Regions from separate parts of the Ancylomarina subtilis genome, predicted to be linked through region 1. Evidence: riboswitches for the same ligand, from Rfam matches in the RefSeq annotation. Region 1 holds a riboswitch; each other region holds the start of a gene.

Region 1 (5,251 bases):
CAGAAACTGTATTATCATCATTCGACCATCCACCACTATTTGCAACATATAATTCATCACCTGAGATGATTATTTTTTCTGGACCTGCTCCTACAGCTATTTCAGAAGTAATGGCCATTGTATTTAAATCGATAACATGAATCTCATTATTCTGTTTTACTTGATTTGGATAAGTACCTGTAACTCCTGTTCCATTCGATAAATATGCTTTATTACCATCAATAGCAATTTCTCTTGGATAAGAAAGTCCTTCAATAGTCGCATAATGCTTGAAATCTGATGCTGTTACAACTTCCACATAACCTGCACCTGAATCTGTGGTTACGACAATAAATACATATTTATCATTCATTGCCATCGACTGTGGGAATTTTCCCAATGGGATACCATTAACGGCCTCAAAGTAGTTAAGAGTTACCTTATCTTCCGTATCAATTAAACTAATTGATCCATTAGTACTTCCTTCATTTAACACAAAATTCCCTTTTAATCTAGGAATCTCATTATTGTCATCATCAGAACATGATACCAATGAGAAACTTGCAATCAATAATCCCAACGCAAGACTTAAAACCTTTTTCATAGTTAATTAATTAAAAAATTATATTTACCCCAAAATGAAAAGCTCTGCCAGGCATGGGGTAAAACCTAACAATTTCATATGATTTATCCAACAGGTTTTCTACTCTTCCTGTTAGCCTAACATTTGCAAATTTTGTGTTAAAGCGATAGCCAACACTCATATCTACGAGTACATTTTCATCAACCTTATCACCTTCCCATGTATTCGTTTCAGAGCGAAATGTAGATAGAATTCCAAGGTTCCAATTCCCTCTAAAATAATCAGAAGAAAATTTAATTAGATGATGTGGTCGATATCCTAGAGTTTCTTGATATTTTTCACCTTCCTTATCATTGTCATAAGCATCATTATAAGCGTATTTTAAAGACGTTCTTATGCTATAATTCATATCATCCAATAAATGTGTAGCTTCAATATCTACTCCCTGAATAAGAGACTTTCCAATATTTACAGGACTCCAAACTGTTCCATGTACCGGTTTCCAAACAATTAAATTATCATTTTGAGCCCTATACAAATTCAAGTCTACAGTAAGACTTCCATACAAAACGTTTTGACTAAGCATAACCAAACCTAATTCGTAATTCCATCCCTCTTCAGATTTCAGTTTGAGGTTTCCAGCATTAATCCAATAACGCTCATTAAAAGTTGGTCTTCTATAATGAGTCGAAGCCTTCCCTCTAACATCTATAAGATTGGATACAAGATGAACTAAGTAACTTAAAGAGTACATATCAGGAGGATTTACCTCTGAGTTCCATTCCTTACCATAAGTAAAAATAAAAGTTCCTATTTGCGGAGTATACTTGGCAGCAATCATTAATCGTGATTCATTCTCGGTGATATCCTTTATATAATTGTTTGTAATTCCTTTCAACCAATTATATTTACCATTTACATCAACACTCCACTGATCGGATAAATACCATCTAAGGTTCATATCATTTAACCAGCGCTTTGATTCTATTTCTGAAAAAACTTTGTAGCCTGTATTGTTTGCACTTCCTCTATCTGTGTATTTTAAATAATCACTTAAGTATGCCGATTTAGCTTCCACTCTAAATTTACCCATTAGCTTCTTCCACCCCACAAAAGCCTTAAAAGAAGAATCGCGTTGTTTTTGAAAACTAACTGGTTTCCCTATCCCCATCAAACCTGCAATATTCTTTTCTTTAACTTGATACCAAACACCCAAATCGACGTAATTTTTATTAATATTTAGATGCAAGTTTTGGATGGTTCCAAAAGCTCTGTTCTGGTTATGGTTTAATCGTTCAGTGGGTGAGCCAAAATCATATTTGTCCGTATAAGTAAAATCATTCTTTCCGTACTGAAAAAAGGCTTGTCCTGAATAGGAAATCCATTTATTTGAGTATTTCCCGTGAAGCTTAGTTTTGTAATTTGAGAAACTGCTAATTTCAGACATTAATCCAACAGAAGATTTATTCTTCCAATCCGGAGTATTCGAAAGTTCAATAGCTCCACCTAGAGTTCCAGATCCGTATAAGGATGCTGTAGCACCATACACCACCTGAACATTATCAAAAGAACCAGCATTTATTAATGATAGGTCAGCAGAACCAGTAGTCAACGAATTAACTGGAATACCATTCCAATTAACTGAAGTTTGAGTCGCAGATGCACCTCTCATCCCCACTGTTGAAAGAGCTCCCAATGAACCATTTGAAGAAATATTTACCAATGAAGTTTTCTGAAGCAGGCTAGACAAATCACTTCCTCCATATCTCTGAATGAGAATTGAATCAATTTGCACTTTCTTTTCAGTAGTAGACAAATGCTGAAGTCTAGGCGCCAAAATATCAACGGTCTTTATTTGAATCGTATCGATCCCAACAGTTTGGCTCCAGCCACATAAGCTTACAAAGCTTCCTAACAGCACAAATAAAAATTTCAACTTCATCTTATATCTGATAAAGAAGAAAACACCAGGATAGACCAATAGAAATAAAAAATTCGATCGTCTTCCAAACATCTTCTCCGAATGTTTTGAAAATTAAGTTTGCATTGGCAGGTCTTCTGACTTACTCAACTTTTCCGGCCTTCCCATTCGCCTGGGCGAACAGTGGCATTGTGGTGAAAAAGCTTTTTTCTGAGCTTACAGCTACGGGAACAGCTCCGGACTCACACCGGATTCCCTTTTCATCTCTATCTGACAAAAATCAGATTCACGAGAACCAATTACGTTGCAAATGTATAAAAAAAAACAAAATCAGAGAGTCTAATCTCTTATTTGTAATCCACCACAAAACTCACTGATAATAAACTTAAAACAAACACACTGTTTAAAAAAAAGGGATATTCCTTTATTGGAACATCCCTTTTTAAGTGAATAAACAAGTTGCTAGAATCGATAAGCCAATTTAGCTATTATCGATCTTCCCGGCATATTGTAACCATCTTTCTCGGTATAATTTTCATCCAGAAGGTTTGAAATGGTCAAACCAAATGTATATTTTTCTTTAAAAGTATATGACGCTGAGTAGTCGAACACCATAAATTCCGGATGACGAAGAACATCTTCATTTTCTAATCCCGATCGTACAGCTGTTCCATTAAAATTAATTGGCATTTTGCTTACTGATGGCCAATTGGAATAATCCGCTTCATACATGTAATTATCTTCATAACGATGTCCAATGTAACGCGCATTCAATTGAGTCGTAAAGCCTTTTAAATTATCGAATTCAATACCAAAATTGGCATTATTATCGCGAACATATCTCATTGGGCTCTCCTCATTCCCAAAGGTACTATCTTCTTTTTTAACATGTTGAGTAACTGTAGCATCGATAAGATGTGTATAATTAACATACATTTTTAAAGAATAGTTGTAATCTGCTAATGCTCCAAAGTCATATGATGCTTCAATCTCAATACCATCCATATCTGCTCTGTCAGCATTTATATACGACTCATATTCATCACCTGTACCAGATGTTCCGTCAGGGTCAATTGTTTTACCAACAATTTTGTTATTATGATGGGTCGTGAAATAAGTGAAATCAAACTTAATTCCTTTAGCAAACTTATTGTATTCAAAACCAATATCAAACGTATTACTTTGTTCAGCTTTCAAGTTAGAATTTCCTTTATAAGTAGTAGATCCTTTAGTATACTCTCCTGCTACCTGAAAAGCATCAGGAGCCAAGAATGCATTTCCCCATGCTGAGTGTACGCTCAACCCATCTATAATCTCATATTTAGCACCTACATTCTGAGTAAAGACTTCGTATTCCTCTTTTCTGTTGTCTACAAAGAAAAATTCACTATTTTTTAGCTCAAACTGTATATGATCGTAACGAGCACCCATTGCCAAATTTAATTTGCCATCTATTGCTTTGGTATTAATCTGTCCAAACAATCCTGTTGTTTGAGTCAAATAATTAGGACGATATGGTGCCGCTTCATCGCCAGCTAAACTCCACTTATTGGTTTCGTATAAATCATTTTTATTATCAACACCGAAAGCAAGAGAATGATCTCCCAATTTAAATGCATCCTGAAGAATAAAACCATAATTCTTATGAGTACTTTCAGTGTTTCCATATTTTGAATTGAAGGTTGTAGATTCTTCTTTGGAGTGAAAAGGAGAAAAACTCAAATTATGAATCCCCATCGTTCCCAACACATCTGCACTGGTTCTGTATTGGTTGATATCTTTTGAGTTCATACCATAAATGTGCCAAAATGAACCTGGCGTTTCAATGCCGTTGGCAATAAACACCGACTGATTCATATTGATTTTCCAATTTTCATTCAAAATGAAACCTAAACGAGCATTGGCATTGTGCCTTTCAAACTGAGAATGTTCCATTCTTTCACCATAGGTCGACTGATCGAGAATACTTTCAGCATCGCTTTTACCCCAAAAGTTCTTTTTACCAACTTTGTAGTCGTCTCCTTGCTTTTGATAATTGTAACTCACATCAAAATCCATCGATTCAGACAAAGAACCACCTACACTAAGATTACCTTTAAACGTTTTAAAACTTCCATAAGCAACACCTACCGAACCACTCATATCTTTATGGCTCTCTTTGGTTACAATATTTATAACTCCTGCCATTGCAGATGAACCATATTGTGCAGAAAATGGCCCCTTTAAAATTTCAACACGTTCAACATTCGACATATCAATTGTAGCGATATTTGTCGTTCCTGCTGGTCTGCCATCTATTAAAATGACATTGTACTTATTCGAAGTTGATGGTGCAAAACCTCGCATACTAATCGCTGATGACACGCCAGGATATTGGATAATATCAACACCAGCTGTCTTCTTAAGCAATTCCCCCATATCCAGCGCAGAAGTTGATTCAATTACCCTTCTGGTAATCACATCCACTTTTTGAGGCAAATCCTTTAATTTTGCGTTTACACGTGAAGCATTAATCTGTACTTCGTTTAGATTCAAATGACGAACTGCTGTTGTATCTACAACAGGTTCATCCTTAGCTTGAGATGCAAAATTCATAAATGAAAGCAATGCAAAAGCCGTTAAAAATGTTCTTTTCATGTTTGAGTTTAATAAAATGAAAAATGTTTTAACTAATGCAATGCAAACAGGGAGCTAAAAGAAAATTTGACAACATGACACAAAGGATCCCTTATGGAAAAACAATCCTGAATATCTGTATTGAGTCTATT
Region 2 (5,251 bases), on a different contig from region 1:
AACTGAAATGAGAATCTTCACATGGCAGGGAGAACGTGATACCATACTCTCTCCTATAGATTCGATGTTATATTATAAAGGGTTTCTTAGAGCTGGTTTTATGTCAATGGTTCCTCAGACAGGTGAAGTCAGAGCTTATGTGGGAGGCCCTAACTACAAACACTTTATGTATGACATGGTGACCCTTGGTAAGCGTCAGGTTGGTTCTATTATTAAACCATTCTTATACACTGTAGCCATGCAAGAAGGCTTAACCCCTTGTGATAAGGTGCCGAATATTGCACAAACCTTCGATATGGGCGACGGCACATCATGGACATCAAGAAACTCAACAAGTGCAAGAACAGGAGAGATGGTAACCCTAAAGTGGGGCCTTGCCCATTCAGTCAATAATATATCCGGTTGGGTGCTGAAACAATTCAAACCACAAACCGTTGTTAATATGGCGAAGAAAATGGGTATTATTAGTCGAATCGACCCGGTTCCTTCTGTCTTTCTGGGAACATCTGAAATTACTGTCCGCGAAATGGTAGGCGCCTATGCCACTTATGCCAATAAAGGGGTTTATATTAAACCGCGTTTTATTTCAAAAATAGAAGACAGCAGAGGAAACGAGGTTGCTCACTCTATACCGCAGAAGCATGAGGTGATGAGTGCCAAAACGGCTTACCTAATGACCAATTTACTTAAAGGTGTCGTCAAACAAGGTACCGGTAGACGTCTTGGCTGGAAATACAATTTATACAATCCAATAGGTGGTAAAACGGGAACAACACAGAACCATTCCGATGGCTGGTTTATGGGCGTTACACCTAATCTTGTTTCGGGTGTTTGGGTTGGTGCCGAAGACAGAGCCATCCACTTTGAAGGGATTAGCTTGGGTCAAGGTGCCAATATGGCTCTCCCAATTTGGGGCCTTTATATGCAAAAAGTATATGCTGATGAAAGCTTAAATATTTCAAAAGGTGATTTTGAAAAGCCAGAAGGTTTCAATATTGATCTTGATTGTGACACTCAATCTAACAACCCGAGGAATAAAGGTTTAATCCAAAATGAAGAAGAGGATTTCTTTTAAAATCAGTCTTCTGGAATAATTGGCGGTTTATCTATTTTTGTTTAAACTTGCAGAACGATTTGGGTTCCGAAAGGAATAATAGGGAATCCTGTTAAAAACAGGAGCTGTCCCCGCAGCTGTATTTCTCGGTTCGACACAGTTCGAATCCAGATTTTGAACAAAAGACCACTGTCTGCTGAGGTGGACGGGAAGGTGTTCAAAATTGAGATAAGCCAGAAGACCTGCCTATAATCATGAGTTTAGCTTTCGGGTAAGAAAAGCAGAAAGTCGCTATAACCTTTCACTTTTTGACGCAAGCAGAGCGGATCTTTGCCATAGATACGCTCGTGAAAATTCATAAGTAACTGTTATAAGGATTGTAAAATTGCTCAAGCAAGCTTACAATCCTTTATTTTTTTTTCGAACTCATAGTATTCCGTCAAAGCTTTTTAATTAATTTTGTTTAAATTAACTATCTCAGTTAAGCATCACCAGAAGCTCATTATGAATAAAATCCTCATTATAGACGATGATCCTACGATCTGCATTATGCTTCAAGGCCTTCTCAACAAAAAGGGTTACGAAACAGAAATCGCCTTTTCAGCCAATGAAGGATTAAAAAAATTTAGCAGCTTTAAGGCCAATTTAGTCATTAGTGATTTTCGTCTACCTGACATCAATGGTCTTGATCTTCTCAAGCAGATAAAAAGCCTGAATCCGCACATCCCGGTCATTATCATGACCTCTTATGCTGAAATTCGAACCGCTGTGAATGCCATCAAACTAGGGGCTTACGAATACGTTACAAAACCTCTTAATCCTGAAGAAATTCTGGTGCTTATCAAGTCTGCAATCGAGAAATCTAAAACTGTAGAGAAAGTTGATAAGGTTAAGAAAATTGAATTTATTCGTGGGAAAAGTCCAAATTCAGTCCAAATCGATCAATATATCAATTTGGTTGCTCCTACTGATATGTCCGTCATTATTGAGGGCGAAAGTGGAACTGGAAAAGAGATTGTTGCCCGAAGAATTCATGAAGCTAGTGCTCGAAAAGATAAGAACTTTGTCGCTGTAGACTGTGGGGCTTTATCAAACGAATTAGCCGGAAGTGAGCTTTTCGGACATAACAAAGGTGCTTTTACCGGCGCTATCTCTGATAAAAAAGGGCAATTCGAACATGCTAAAGGTGGAACTCTCTTCTTAGATGAGATAGGAAATCTGTCCTACGAAATTCAGATCAAACTTTTAAGAGCTATACAAGAAAGAAAAATCAGACAACTGGGAAGCAATGATGATATCGATACAGATGTTCGAATTCTTGTTGCCACCAACGAAGACCTGATTAAAGAAGTGAATAATTCAAATTTCAGAGAAGATCTTTATCACCGTTTGAACGAATTCAAAATATCGGTTCCTGCTCTGCGTGATCGAAAAGAAGACATCAAACTGTTTGCCGATAATTTCCTTCAACTTTCAAATCAGGAACTGAATAAAAATATCACCGAATTTTCTGAAGAATTTATTCAGAAACTCAAAGCTTACAATTGGCCAGGAAATTTACGTGAACTTAGGAATGTGATTCGCAGAGCCCTTCTTTTAAGTACTGGTGAACGTGTTGAAACATCAGCTCTACCTCCTGAAATTTTGCATTATCAGGAAACATCAAGTGTAGATAATAGTACGACGGATCTTAAACTGCTTCAGGCTTCAACTGAGAGAGATAAGATTATAAATACCCTTAAAGAAGTCAATAATAATAAATCGAAAGCAGCCCGTTTACTCAATATCGACAGAAAAACGCTTTACACAAAAATGAAGCAATATGGTATTGAAGGCTAATTCTTCAACTCATTGATTTGATCAAACACCTCATTCGAAATTTCTTCAAGCTGAGCTATGGCTGCGTTCAGCTCGTCAATATTCGAGTAATTGGTATCTTCCTGATGAATCATTTTTTCTAACTCAAGTAGAATTTCACTGGCAGAGTCTATCTTAAGCTGTCGATAGGAACTTAGCATTCTGTGAGCAACTTCGCCAAGCTGAATATAGTTTTCTTCTTCGCTCGCTTTCTTTAGAAGCAACAAGCTTTCTTTTGCAATACGAACAAAACTGGAAAGTACCTGATCGATGAGTATTGGGTCTGATGCAGTAAATTTTTCTATCTCCGATAAATCAAATAATAAATGCTGGGCTTCTTTAGTAGACGGCACCTCTTCAATCTCATTCATCTCAAGATCGATATTCAATTGCTCACAAAGTATCTCCAACAAGACGGATTCATCAAAAGGTTTCAACAAATAAGCTGACATGCCCTCCTTTATGTATTTATCCAAATCGACCTGACGAACATTGGCCGTTAAAGCAATAATCGGCATATCAGACTTCAAATCATTCCGGATATTACGACTTAGCTCTACACCTCCCATTTCCGGCATGTGTATATCTGTCAATAAGATATCGTAGGCAGATTCTTTCAAACACTCAAGAGCCTTTAATCCATTATTAACAAAGGTCGGTTCCAATCCCCATCCTTTAAAAACGGTTCGCATTAAAAGCGAACTGTATTCATCATCTTCTGCTATCAGAATCTTCTTCAGCTTAAGCATCTCTGGTACCTTACTGATCTGCTTCAGTACGGATTCGTCTGTAATAACCTCCCCCATTTCTATCGGAAGGTCCAAACAAAATTCAGATCCTTTATCTAATTCGCTATTCACGGTTAGATCTCCTCCTAGCATTCGAGCCAAACGCCTACTGATAGAAAGGCCCAAACCGGTTCCACCATATTTTCTCGCTGAAAAGGATTCTGCCTGACTAAAATCTTCAAACACATGCTCCAATTTATCAGATGAAATTCCGATACCAGTATCAATTAATCTGACCTTAAGTTTGTACTTAGCCCCTTCAGATTCCATAACAGCCTTAATTTTCACTGAGCCTTTCTCGGTAAATTTTATTGCATTCGAACCTAAATTCAATAGAATTTGTTTTAAACGAAATGGATCACTCACAAAGAAATGCTTCTCTTCTCCTTCGTATTCCCATGAAAAATCCAGATTTTTCTTTTGAGCAGAATCGCTTAAGAGATAATAAACCTCATGAATCAATTTTTTAGGCTCAAAATTCCGGGCCTCAATAACAAGTTTACCAGCTTCAATTTTAGCAAAATCAAGTATATCATTTACCAAACCGAGAAGATGATTGGAGGAGTTCTCTATAACCTCAACATATTTCGTTTGCTCCGCATTCATTTCCGTTTTTTCGAGCTGACGCGAGAAACCAATCAAGGCATTTAAAGGCGTTCTAATCTCATGAGTCATAGATGCCAAAAACTCTTCTTTTACCTTAGCCAACTTTTCAGCTTTGGCCTTTGCAAGCATTAGCTGTCTCTTTAAATAATCAGATTTTGAAAGGTCCAGAAGGGTGAACAAAATAAACAAGACACCAAAAATAAAGCCAATAATAATTACAATTGTGATCATTACTATTGAATCCTGAGCTATTTCCTCAGTTTGAGCGACCTCTTTATTGATATCCCTAATCTGTTGCTTTTCGAGCTCATTCAGCAATTTTTTCACCTTTTGCAGAATAATAGAATTCTCGTCAACCAACTTCAACTCTTCATGCATCAGCCTTTCTCTGGTCTGCCTCTCCTTTTTTCGAGAAGATTCAAGTTCTTCTTTAAAACTATTGAATAAGCTATCTTGCTTTAAAATATAACTGCTGTCAATTCCCACTTCCTGACGTTCAATCACTCGGTCGACCACCTCATATTTAGACTCCTTTGTCTTACCGAATCGAATTCCAAGAAAGCTCTTGGGTTTGTCTATTTTTTTCTTGATCTTTTTTATGGTGTCAACGATGGTTCGTTTTGTAATTGAACTCTCAAACTGCGTTCGGGAATACTGCGAAGCATCACTCAATTCTTTCAGGGCTTGTTCTGTATAGTTGATGCCTTCCTTTGCTTTTTTAATCTTTGCAAACTCATTCAACTTTTTAGATCGAACACCAATCAAATAGATCATTGAATCAATCATCTGTATAGAATGCGTGTTCTTAATATTGCTTAAACGCAAAGAATCCAATTCGTTTTTTATAGACTCAACCTTCTCGCCAAACAGATTTAAATACTGATCTTTTTTCGTCAACGAATAAACCCGTATATGATTCTCAGCTTCAGACAAATCGGTAAGCAGA
Region 3 (5,251 bases), 1.2 Mb from region 1:
AAATAGCAAGTCAGGCTAACTGTTTTGTGCGTGAAGGTAAGGTGGAAATCCATATGCTGCATGATGTGCCTAAGCTTCACGTCGAGTGTATTTGTTATAATGGCGATGATACAAGTCGTGTCGTTATTCAGGACAGACATGAGAATATCGTTTTAGTAGAACGCAATGGTGAGGTGATTTTTACGAAGGAATTAAAAACAGCAGAAGAAATTACCGAAGAGCAAGAAGACTGGAGTGTTCAATCTATTTATAATTTCATAAAGACGGTTGATATTTCTGAGCTTCAGTTTCTACTTGAAGGTGTTAATTTGAATAAGAAAATTGCAGAGGAAGGTCTTAAAGGGAACTATGGTTTGCAGGTCGGTAAATCGATGTTGACGAGTATCGAGAAAGGCATTCTTTCTGAGGATATCATTAATAAGTCGGTTATGATGGCTGCAGCGGGTTCGGATGCCAGAATGGCTGGCTGTTCTATGCCCGTAATGTCTAATTGTGGTAGTGGTAATCAGGGGATGAGTCTGACTTTACCCATTATGGTTGTTGCAGAGAAACTTAAGGTTGATGAAGAGACTTTATTAAGAGCATTGGCATTGGCCTTGTTGATTTCAATACATATGAAATCTTTCATCGGACAATTGTCGGCTTTATGTGGCGTGTTGTTGTCGACTTCAGGAGCTGCTTGTGGTATCACTTACATGATGGGAGGCGATTTGACCCATTTGAGTTCGACCTTAAAGAATATGACGGGTAGTGTTACGGGGATGATTTGTGATGGAGCCAACTCGAGTTGTGCTCATAAAATTTCAGCCAGTGTGAGTGCCGGAATTCAATCATCGCTATTGGCTTTAAACAGTCAATGTTTAAGTAATGTGGATGGTATTGTTGATGAAGATGTTGAAGCGACAATACGTAATATAGGTCGTTTGGCCACCGAAGGTATGGAGGTAACAGACGATGTGATTTTAAAAACGATGTTAGAGAAGATGAATAAGGCTTCTTAAGACTATAAAGAGACAAATTCATTTGTTTTTATTCCGGGGCCGATAAGGATTTTTTCTTGTCGGCTCCTTTTTTATTTCCCTCTTCTTTATAAGCACCTCCCTCTCATAACCTCTTACTCTTTAAGCGCAGCTTTAGCAATAAATAATGCTGATTTAGCTGTCTCAGCTTTGCTGAGACAGCTGGCAATGAAATAAACTAAGGCTGAGCCGAGCATTCCCACCAAAACGTGTTTGGCTGTCCCAATTTCCCAAGGCAAGGGTAGTTTGGCTCCCAAAGCCACAGACAGATTATATAGAGAGAAAACAGTCCCGAAAACCATAGATGACATGGCTCCAATGGTTGTTCCTCTTTTCCAGATAAAGCCCAGAATTAAAGGCACAAAAGCACCGGTTGAAAGCAGGTCGGCGGCCAGCCAGGAAACTTTAAGTATCGAACGAATTTCAAGACCGATTAACAGAGCGATAAAAGTGACTACAATAGTTCCTAGTTTTCCAATAATTACGAGTTGGTCTTGTTTGGCATTCGGTTTGAATTTATTCTTATAAATATCGACACAGAGTACCATAGCACCTGTATTAATCAATGAATCCATGGTGGACATAATGGCTGAGCAAATGCCCACAAATATCAATGCTCCAAGCAAGGGAGGCATATAATTATTGATGATGCCTGAAATAACGCCACCTTGTGGCATTTCATCGAACAAACCAAGAGCGAGCATCCCTGTAAAAGTGACCATCAGATAAAGCGGAATATAGACCAGAAAGCTGAGTCCAATCATTTTACGCGCATCCTGGGGAGAACGCGCCGCTGATATGCGTTGCCAAACATTGGCTTGTATCATCCAGGCGCTGCCAAAGGTGATAATATAAACCATATTGTTTGAGAGCTGGTAACTGAATGAAAAGTAGTGTGTTAATTGTTTGTTTTTTGCAATATTCTCGATAGCCAATACGCCTCCGGAGTAATAGTAAGCATATCCGAAAACCAATACTGAAGCGGACAAAAGAAAGACAAATTGTATAATATCAGTTCGAACCACAGCCTTAAATCCTCCAAAAAAGGAATAAAGGAGGACAATAGCTGTTCCTATAATGGCCGATAACTTATAATCTAAGTGCAGAAATTTTTCGAAGAAAATACCAATACCCACAATTTGGGAGGCTGCCGTAATGGTCATGAAAAGAAAGATCAGAACTGAAAGCATTAAAGCAGGAGCTTTGCCATAGCGTTCTTCCAGAAGTTGGGGTTGGGTGATGCTGCCCACTTTTCGGATGGCTCTGGCAAATACAAAGAGTAGTCCGGTTGAAAACAGGACAGGCATGCCGTATATCCAAAAAGCACTGATCCCATTTTGATAGGAATGATCGGCTGTTTCAATTGCTGATCCGGCTCCCCACCACGAAGCGATAAAGGTGATTGCGAGTGCTACAAATGAGAGGGATCTGTTGGCCAGAAAATAGCCTTCTACTGAGTCACTCTTTTTCGAAAAGAGGGATGAACCGACAATGAGAATGACATAAAGGCTTAAAAGGGCAATGGATAATATTTGAAGTGAAGGCATGTGCTGTTTGAGTTTCTTTTATGGATTTATTCTGCATAGATAAGCAATTTATGATGGAATGATAAAAGAAGTGCTTCTAAATTGGCTGAATTCCTTATGAATGAAGCAGGCTTATTATGTTCTAGTGTATTCTTCAATTTCTAAACAGAAGCTTGCTGTTTTATAACAAGTATGAATAAGCCTAAAAAAATCTTGAATTCATTTTGGAGCGAATAAAAAACCACTACATTTGACACAGTTTTGGTGAAAGCTTCATCTTCGATTGAGCTTTAAAAGGGAATCCGGTTAAAATCCGGGACAGCCCCCGCTACTGTAAGTTTTTTATGGTTTTTACCACATCCACTGTTCGCATTTCGCGGATGGGAAGGAAAGAAACCGATCATTCGATCTACGAAACAAGTCAGGAAACCTGCCAAAATGGTAATCAAACCTAAAACTCTTGGGGAAGGGAGTTGTTTGTTGATATGTTATCATCTGCAATAGTTTTTTACACCCCAATTCGTAGACGTTCGATTACCGTGCTATCGATTTTTTTTAAGATCGAATTATTCATTAATACAAATGCACGATGAGCTGGTACCCTGTAAGCCTGAATTTAAAGGGCAGAAATTGTTTAGTTGTAGGCGGAGGTAAAGTTGCTGAACGAAAGTTGAAGTCTTTGATTAAGGCAGAAGCTGAGGTGACGCTTATTGCCCCAAATTTGAGTGTTGAATTACAGACCATGCATGAGGCAAGGACGTTTCATTACTTGAAAAGTACCTATCAGAAAAATGATGTGAATGGTTTTTTTCTGGTGATTGCAGCAACCGATTGTTCCCAAACCAATTCTCGAATAGGTGCTGATGCCGAGGCAGAATCGATCCTGTTTAATTCTGTTAATTCAAGGGCTTATTCCAATTTTTATCCGGCTGCAGCAAGCCAGTGTGGCGATATTCAAATAGCTGTTTCTTCAAATGGCCAAAACCCCTATTTAGCTAAGAAAATCCGTAAATATCTCGATCAGAAATTTGATAACTCTTTGAAAGAAGAGGTTATGGAATTGGGACGTCTGAGAAATCAGTTCGTCAAAGAGACTACCGGATTAAGTGAAAAGGAAAAGAAGGCATTTATGAAAGACAATCTACTGGAGAAGGTGGAAGCCTTTTTGGATAAGATTGATGGACATACCTGGGAATTATAAAGCTGATAAACACTTTTGAGATATTAAGAAAAGAACAATGAACGGAAAAGTATATATAACCGGCGCGGGCCCGGGAGATAAGGGCTTAATAACCGTAAAGGCTGCTGAAGCCTTAAAAATTGCCGATGTCGTATTCTACGACTACCTGGTAAATATTGAATTGCTTGACTATTGCAAAGACGCTTGTGAAAGCATTTATGTGGGTAAAAAACACAAGAAACACACCTGTCCGCAGGAAGACATTAATCAAATGATTGTGGATTATGCCAAGATGGGAAAAACGGTTGTGCGTTTAAAAGGTGGCGATCCCTACGTATTTGGAAGAGGGAGCGAGGAGGCGATTAAATTGCTTGAGAACGGAATTGAATTTGAAGAGATTCCCGGGATTACTTCGGGGATTGCTGCGCCTGCTTATGCCGGTATTCCGGTTACGGCTCGCAATGTGTCTTCATCAGTTGCTTTTTTCACAGGACACCCTCCGGTAAGCCGCGAAAGAGATTTGCAATGGGATAAAATTTCGACAGGCATCGATACCCTTGTCTTTTATATGGGTATTACCAATGCGCCAACTATCGTCAACAATTTGATGGAACACGGACGCTCAAAAGAAACTCCGGTAGCTCTAATTCGATGGGGCACCTGTCCCGAACAGGAAGTTGTGAAAGGCGAGTTGCATAATATCGTTGCAAAAATGGAAGAATTGGATTTTCGTCCGCCAGCCATTATGGTTGTAGGCGAAGTGGTTTCTATATCAGATAAACTGATGGCTGTAGCTGAAGAAGCTCAGATGACTTATTAAGGTCTGAAAGTTGAAAAGTCGAAAGGTCTAAAAGTTAAAGAGTGAAAAGTGAATGAGTCAAGTTAATTATTTCATGGCTCACAACTCAAATCTAAAATTATGAAAGGAATCTTACTGTGCGGACACGGGACGCGCGTTCAAGTTGGAGAATTAGCATTTAAAGTATTTGCAGAGAAATTTGCAAACACAATCACCGATTACGAAGTTGAATATGGTTTTTTGGAACTTTCGGAACCTAACTTTGAGCAGGGCATCAGCAAGCTTAAAGCTAAAGGTGTAGAGGAAATTATTGCCGTGCCGGTTTTCTTATTCAATGGCGTGCATATTGCTTCTGATATTCCGAATATGCTGCATGAGCTTCAGGAAAAGCATGAGGTGAGTATTAAATTGGCCAACTATATTGGCGTCTGTCAGGAGATGGTTGACTTGTCAATTGATCTGATTAAGAATAGCATCTCTGATGAAGATATGAGCGATACGGTTTTCTTCCCAATTGGTATTGGTGCATCTATGGCTGATTCCAATGGTGATATGCTCAAGTTATCCCGACTGGCTCAGGAAGAATTGAAAATGCCATTCATGATCAATGCCTTCACTTCCCGTATGACCTTTCCATCGGTTGACAAAGCCCTGTCAATTTTGGATCAATTATCATTCAAGCGAATTATCGCTTTACCCTACATTTTCTTCCCGGGCGTTTATCTGG
Region 4 (5,251 bases), 410 kb from region 1:
TTGAAGTTTTCACAAATGGTTTTGGCTAATTTTTTTACGGATTCGGGAGGCAATTGGCTTTCGCCCACAAAGGTATGGAATACGGTTCCACCTGTGTATTTGGTTTGCAAACTGTCTTGCAGTTCCAGAGCTTCAAAAATGTCGTCGGTATAGCCCACGGGCAATTGGGTGGAGTTGGTATAATAAGGCGCCGCGTCTTGTTCTTTCACCTGGTTTTCGTTGGCCACAATAATATCCGGGAATTCCTTCTTGTCGAGTTTAGCCAATCGGTAGGTTGTTCCCTCAGCAGGTGTGGCTTCCAAATTGTAGATGTGTCCTGTTTCTTCCTGGAACTCTTGCAATTTATCACGCATAAAGTCCATGATTTTTACTGCAAAAGCATGTCCTTCCTTGGTTGTGATATCTGTTCCAAGGAAATTCAGCAGCAATTCATTCATGCCCACCAGACCTATGGTCGAGAAATGATTGTCCCAGTAGGCGCCATTCTTCTTGCGGATGTTTCGCAGATAGAACTTGGAATAGGGATATAAACCATTTTCGGTGAGTTGTTCGATCACTTTACGTTTAATCTCCAGACTGTCCTTAGCCAGACCCATCAATTTGTCAACTCTTTGCAGAAGTTCGTCTTCGTTTTTCGATTCGTAAGCCAGGCGTGGCAGGTTTAGTGTCACCACACCCACAGAACCCGTTAGAGGATTGGCACCAAATAAACCGCCACCACGTGATTTCAATTCGGTGGTATCCAGACGCAAACGGCAACACATCGAACGTACATCGTCGGGTGACATATCGGAATTCACAAAATTTGAGAAATAGGGAATGCCATACTTGGCTGTCATCTCCCAAATGGGCTGACGGTATTCGTTATTCCAGTCGAAATCTTTGGTGATGTTATAGGTCGGTATAGGGAATGAGAATATACGACCGCAGGCATCGCCCTCAGTCATCACTTCAGCAAAGGCTTTATTGAAGATATCCATTTCGTGCTGGTAGTCGCCATAAGTCGTTTCCTGCAATTCACCGCCAATAATCACAGCTGTGTCCTTCATGTTGTTGGGAATCTCCAAATCGAGGGTGATATTGGTAAAGGGGGTTTGAAACCCGACACGGGTGGGCACGTTCATATTAAAGACAAACTCCTGAAGTGCCTGTTTGACTTCCTTGTACGACAAATTGTCGTGACGAATGAAGGGTGACAGATAGGTGTCAAAATTAGAGAAGGCTTGGGCTCCGGCAGCTTCGCCCTGCATGGTATAAAAGAAATTGACGATCTGTCCCAGTAGGGTTCTCAGGTGTTTGGCAGGTTTGCTTTCAACCTTGCCCGGTACGCCTTTAAATCCAATTCGAATAATTTCCTGCAAATCCCATCCCACACAATAGACACTTACAAAGCCCAGGTCGTGAATGTGGAGTTTGCCTTGCTTGTGCGCCTGACCAATTTCGGTTGGATAAATTTTATTTAGCCAGTATTGCGAGCTGATGATTGTGGAAATGTGTTGATTCATCCCCTGCAATGAGTAGGATGAATTGGCACTCTCTTTAATTCGCCAGTCGTTATTGTTTAGGTAATCATCGATGATATCGATATTCGAAAAGAGCTCTTTTACATCCCTGATGCCCTCGTGTTGTTTTCGATAAATAATATAAGCCTTGGCAGCCTGATAGTGTTTCTGCTCGAAGAGTTCAAACTCGACAGCATCCTGAATGTCTTCGACACTGGGGGCATCCGTTTTAAGTTTTGCAATAACACTTTTCGTGATTTGATCGGCAAGGGCTCGGTTGGGCGAACCAACGGCACGTAAGGCTTTGAATACGGCAAAGGCAATTTTTTCCGATTCGAAGGCGACGATTCGACCGTCGCGTTTTTGTACTGTTTTAATAGCACCATTAATTTTCATCATGTCTTAAATTTTAAATTAAAGAATTAATGGTAGCTGGGGGTAGAATACAAGAAAGCAGTAAAGTCTTCCTAAGCTTTTTCTCCCGAAAGCTACGAATTACGATCAAAAATGACAGGTCTTCCGGCTTATTGCATTTTACTTGGCCTTCCCATACGCTTGAGGCAGACAGTGGCTTTTTAATAAGTAAAACCTAATTGCAATTTACGGCTGCGGGGACAGCTACTGATTTTAACAGTATTCCCTTGATCAATTTTGCTTTATAAAAGTAGAATGAAAATTGATATTCTAAATGAAAAAATCATTATAGTTATTAAGAAGTAATGAACAATGGTCATTTTGTTTGGTGATCTTAAGGTTTTGGATTTGTTTAAATGTATTATTTAAATTCAATCCTTTTTTTGGATAGGGCAAGATCGGGAGCAGTGTAAAAAAAAAATCCCGACTTGCCAAAGTAAGTCGGGATATCATTGTCTTATCAGTTATTAAAGCTATTTGTTGCTGGGCTGATCTTTTTGCATTTCGACATAATCAGCAGACGATCTGAAATCACCGATCAGATATTTACAGAAATATTCACCACGCAGCCAGAACGAGTATTCGCTCATATTACCAAAACCATGACGTTGGCCAGGGTATAAGAAGAAATCGAATCGTTTGTTTGCCTTAATTAGGGCATTGGCCATTCTGATGCTGTTGGCAGGATGAACATTGTTATCGATATCACCGGTAACAATCATCAATTTCCCTTTCAGGTTCTTAGCCAGGCTAGGGTTGGTGTCAATCTTGTATTGGAAAGTGGTATCACCTTTTTCGCTCACAACTTCTTTCACACCATGATGTGTTTCACTCCACCAGCGGTTGTAAATATTGTTATCGTGGTTCCCCGCGGCAGATACCGCTACTTTAAAGAAATCAGGATAAACCAACATAGCCGCCGTTGACATGAATCCACCCCCTGAGTGACCGTAAATTCCGACTTTATTGATATCAATAAAACTGTATCTGTCAGCCAATTGTTCGATACCCACTTTTTTGTCCTCCAAACCATAATCTCTTAGGTTGCCATAACCGTAGTTGTGATACCACTTAGATCGGGCAGGATGACCGCCACGGTTACCCATTGTCACTACAATAAAGCCTAATTGAGCCATACGGTCAGCTCTATCCATACGCACTGAGAAACTTTTGTAAACCGCTTCAGTTTGAGGTCCTGGATAAACGTAAGTTAGGATTGGGTACTTTTTATTAGGATCGAAATCGAATGGCTTGTACATTACGCCGTAAATATCAGTTACGCCATCGCCTGCTTTTACTTTAAAAGTCTCAGGGAATTTATAACCTGTCTCAAATAAGCGAGTTAAATCAGTTTCTTCAAGATCCATCAATTTCGTTCCTCTTGAATTGTAAAGTGCAGAAACAGGAGCAGAGTCAACTCTTGAAGAGTTATTTACAAAGTAGTGAGTTTGATCATTCAAATTTACTTTGTGATCGAAATCACCCTTATTAAGAAGTTTTAAACCTGTACCGTCAAAATTCACACGGTAAAGATGCGAGTAATAAGGGTCTTCACCTTTTTCGCGAGCATTCGCTGTAAAATAAAGGACACGGTTTTGCTCATCGATGCCCTGAATTCCGTCACAGTGCCATGGACCTGAAGTAATTTGGTTCTTTAGTTTTCCTTGACCATCGTAAAGGTAAAAATGAGCCCAGCCATCGCGTTCTGACCAATGGATCATTTCTTTTCCGTTATTTACCAATGCGAAAGGACTTCTGCCTTCGATATAAGTGTTTAAGCGTTCTTCTATAAGGATATTAACTTCACCGGTTGTGGTGTTAGCCGTACAGATATCCACACGTTTCATATCACGGCTAGTGCGTTTGAAATAAAGCAAATCACTTCCCTTATTCATCCATTTCGAGAATTTGACATCATCAGCCTCGTTACGCTTCTTTCTTGGAGCGGTCAAAATTGAAAGGGTCTGATCCTTGAACGCATTTGCTTTAACTTTGACCGCTTTTTTGCTTTCCCAGTCGAAAATTTGAAGCTCGTACTGAGGAGCTTCTTTCTCGCCAGCCATGTGGTATTTATAGCTTTCCAAAGTCGGACGACCTTTAGCTACTGAATTGATAACCCAAAGATCTTTCACTTCACGCTCATCTTCACGCGTAAGAGCAAATTTCTTTGAATCAGAAGAGAAGGTGACATAAGCCTCTTTTCTTTTATCCTTTTCTTCTTCTTTTTCTCTATTGGTTTTACCATAAGAGTTGGTGCCGTAACAGTAGTGCTCAATACCATCAGTGGTTAGCTGGTGCTCTACAATGGTTGAGTCCTTTTCATTCTTCTGAGCTTTCTTGTAGTTTTCAGCATCCATCCAATATAGGTTGTGATGCTTAGCAAAAATCACATATTTCTGGTTTGGTGCTACAGATGCCCACTCTTTTTGTTCAAGGGGCTTTTCAAAATCATCAAGCAAATTCAGTTTTTCTGAAGCCAATGTGTATTCGAAATGCCACACTTTAGCAACCATTTTATTTTTTGAATCTTTCTTCTTTTCACCGTCCTTTTTTTCTTCCTGCTTGTCGCCCTCTTCATCTTTATCTTCTTCTTCAACCAGCTTACTCTTTACCTGAAACTGAAGAACTGTTTCATTTTTGATGAATTTAATTTTATCAATGTAAAGGTGTTGGGCATCGAATGGATCACCCGTCAGGCGACTCATATCAGAAGCCATTTTAACCACATCGAACAATTTGTTTTTTGTGTTTTTTACAGGATCGACCAAATAGTAAAATTGTCCCTCCGGAGTACGGTAGGTGTACCAGAATTTTTCACTGTTTTTTAGCCAGTGTGGTTTTACACTGGTCGAGAAGACCATTTTTTTCAATCGGTTTGGCGAAAATTTAGCCGCCAATTCAAAGTTTGCTTTTGTCACAGGCGTTTCCTGTGCAAATACACCAATTCCTATCAAAACGAGTAGGAGTGAGAGTAGGTTTCTTTTCATGTGTCTGTAGTTTGTTTTTCATTTACCACATGGAAGTCGCTTGTATTAGTTATCACCTTTTGTATAAAAAGGCTTGCTAATGGCTCGTTTCATGTTAGTTGGTTTATTTATTGAGTTGTCCAATCTCTCTTTGTGAGAGATTCTCATTTAAGCCCGCTAAAATAGATAACTGCCCAACATAAAACACTAACAAAGTTCAGTTTTCGATAAAAAATAGAATTGGCGGGATAAACAAGAAATTTTTTGAAATTTCGTAGAAATTATATACTGACAGTATCTTTTTAACTGACTTTTCTAAATCTATTTTATCGCCATACATAAAAGTTTAATTGATATTGAAGCAGGCTT

Evidence for each region. Region 1 has a riboswitch for cobalamin ahead of EV201_RS00130 (TonB-dependent receptor plug domain-containing protein). Riboswitches for the same ligand answer to the same signal wherever they lie in the genome.
Region 2: another riboswitch for cobalamin. It lies ahead of EV201_RS13555 (sigma-54-dependent transcriptional regulator); the one in region 1 lies ahead of EV201_RS00130 (TonB-dependent receptor plug domain-containing protein).
Region 3: another riboswitch for cobalamin. It lies ahead of EV201_RS04955 (precorrin-2 dehydrogenase/sirohydrochlorin ferrochelatase family protein); the one in region 1 lies ahead of EV201_RS00130 (TonB-dependent receptor plug domain-containing protein).
Region 4: another riboswitch for cobalamin. It lies ahead of EV201_RS01845 (ribonucleoside triphosphate reductase); the one in region 1 lies ahead of EV201_RS00130 (TonB-dependent receptor plug domain-containing protein).

The regions. Positions count from the first base shown of each region.
Region 1 covers NZ_SHKN01000001.1:30,108-35,358, reverse strand. Annotated here, with positions in the region: gene EV201_RS00135 (YncE family protein) at 1-583, opposite strand, end outside; gene EV201_RS00130 (TonB-dependent receptor plug domain-containing protein) at 594-2,576, opposite strand; cobalamin riboswitch at 2,594-2,798, opposite strand; gene EV201_RS00125 (TonB-dependent receptor plug domain-containing protein) at 2,946-5,120, opposite strand.
Region 2 covers NZ_SHKN01000003.1:56,189-61,439, reverse strand. Annotated here, with positions in the region: gene EV201_RS13560 (transglycosylase domain-containing protein) at 1-1,075, shown strand, start outside; cobalamin riboswitch at 1,120-1,318, shown strand; gene EV201_RS13555 (sigma-54-dependent transcriptional regulator) at 1,559-2,893, shown strand; gene EV201_RS13550 (ATP-binding protein) at 2,890-5,251, opposite strand, start outside.
Region 3 covers NZ_SHKN01000001.1:1,205,622-1,210,872, reverse strand. Annotated here, with positions in the region: gene EV201_RS04965 (L-cysteine desulfidase family protein) at 1-1,001, shown strand, start outside; gene EV201_RS04960 (sodium:solute symporter family protein) at 1,115-2,566, opposite strand; cobalamin riboswitch at 2,791-2,997, shown strand; gene EV201_RS04955 (precorrin-2 dehydrogenase/sirohydrochlorin ferrochelatase family protein) at 3,135-3,746, shown strand; gene cobA (uroporphyrinogen-III C-methyltransferase) at 3,784-4,545, shown strand; gene EV201_RS04945 (sirohydrochlorin chelatase) at 4,645-5,251, shown strand, end outside.
Region 4 covers NZ_SHKN01000001.1:439,888-445,138, forward strand. Annotated here, with positions in the region: gene EV201_RS01845 (ribonucleoside triphosphate reductase) at 1-1,901, opposite strand, end outside; cobalamin riboswitch at 1,995-2,167, opposite strand; gene EV201_RS01850 (S9 family peptidase) at 2,390-4,903, opposite strand.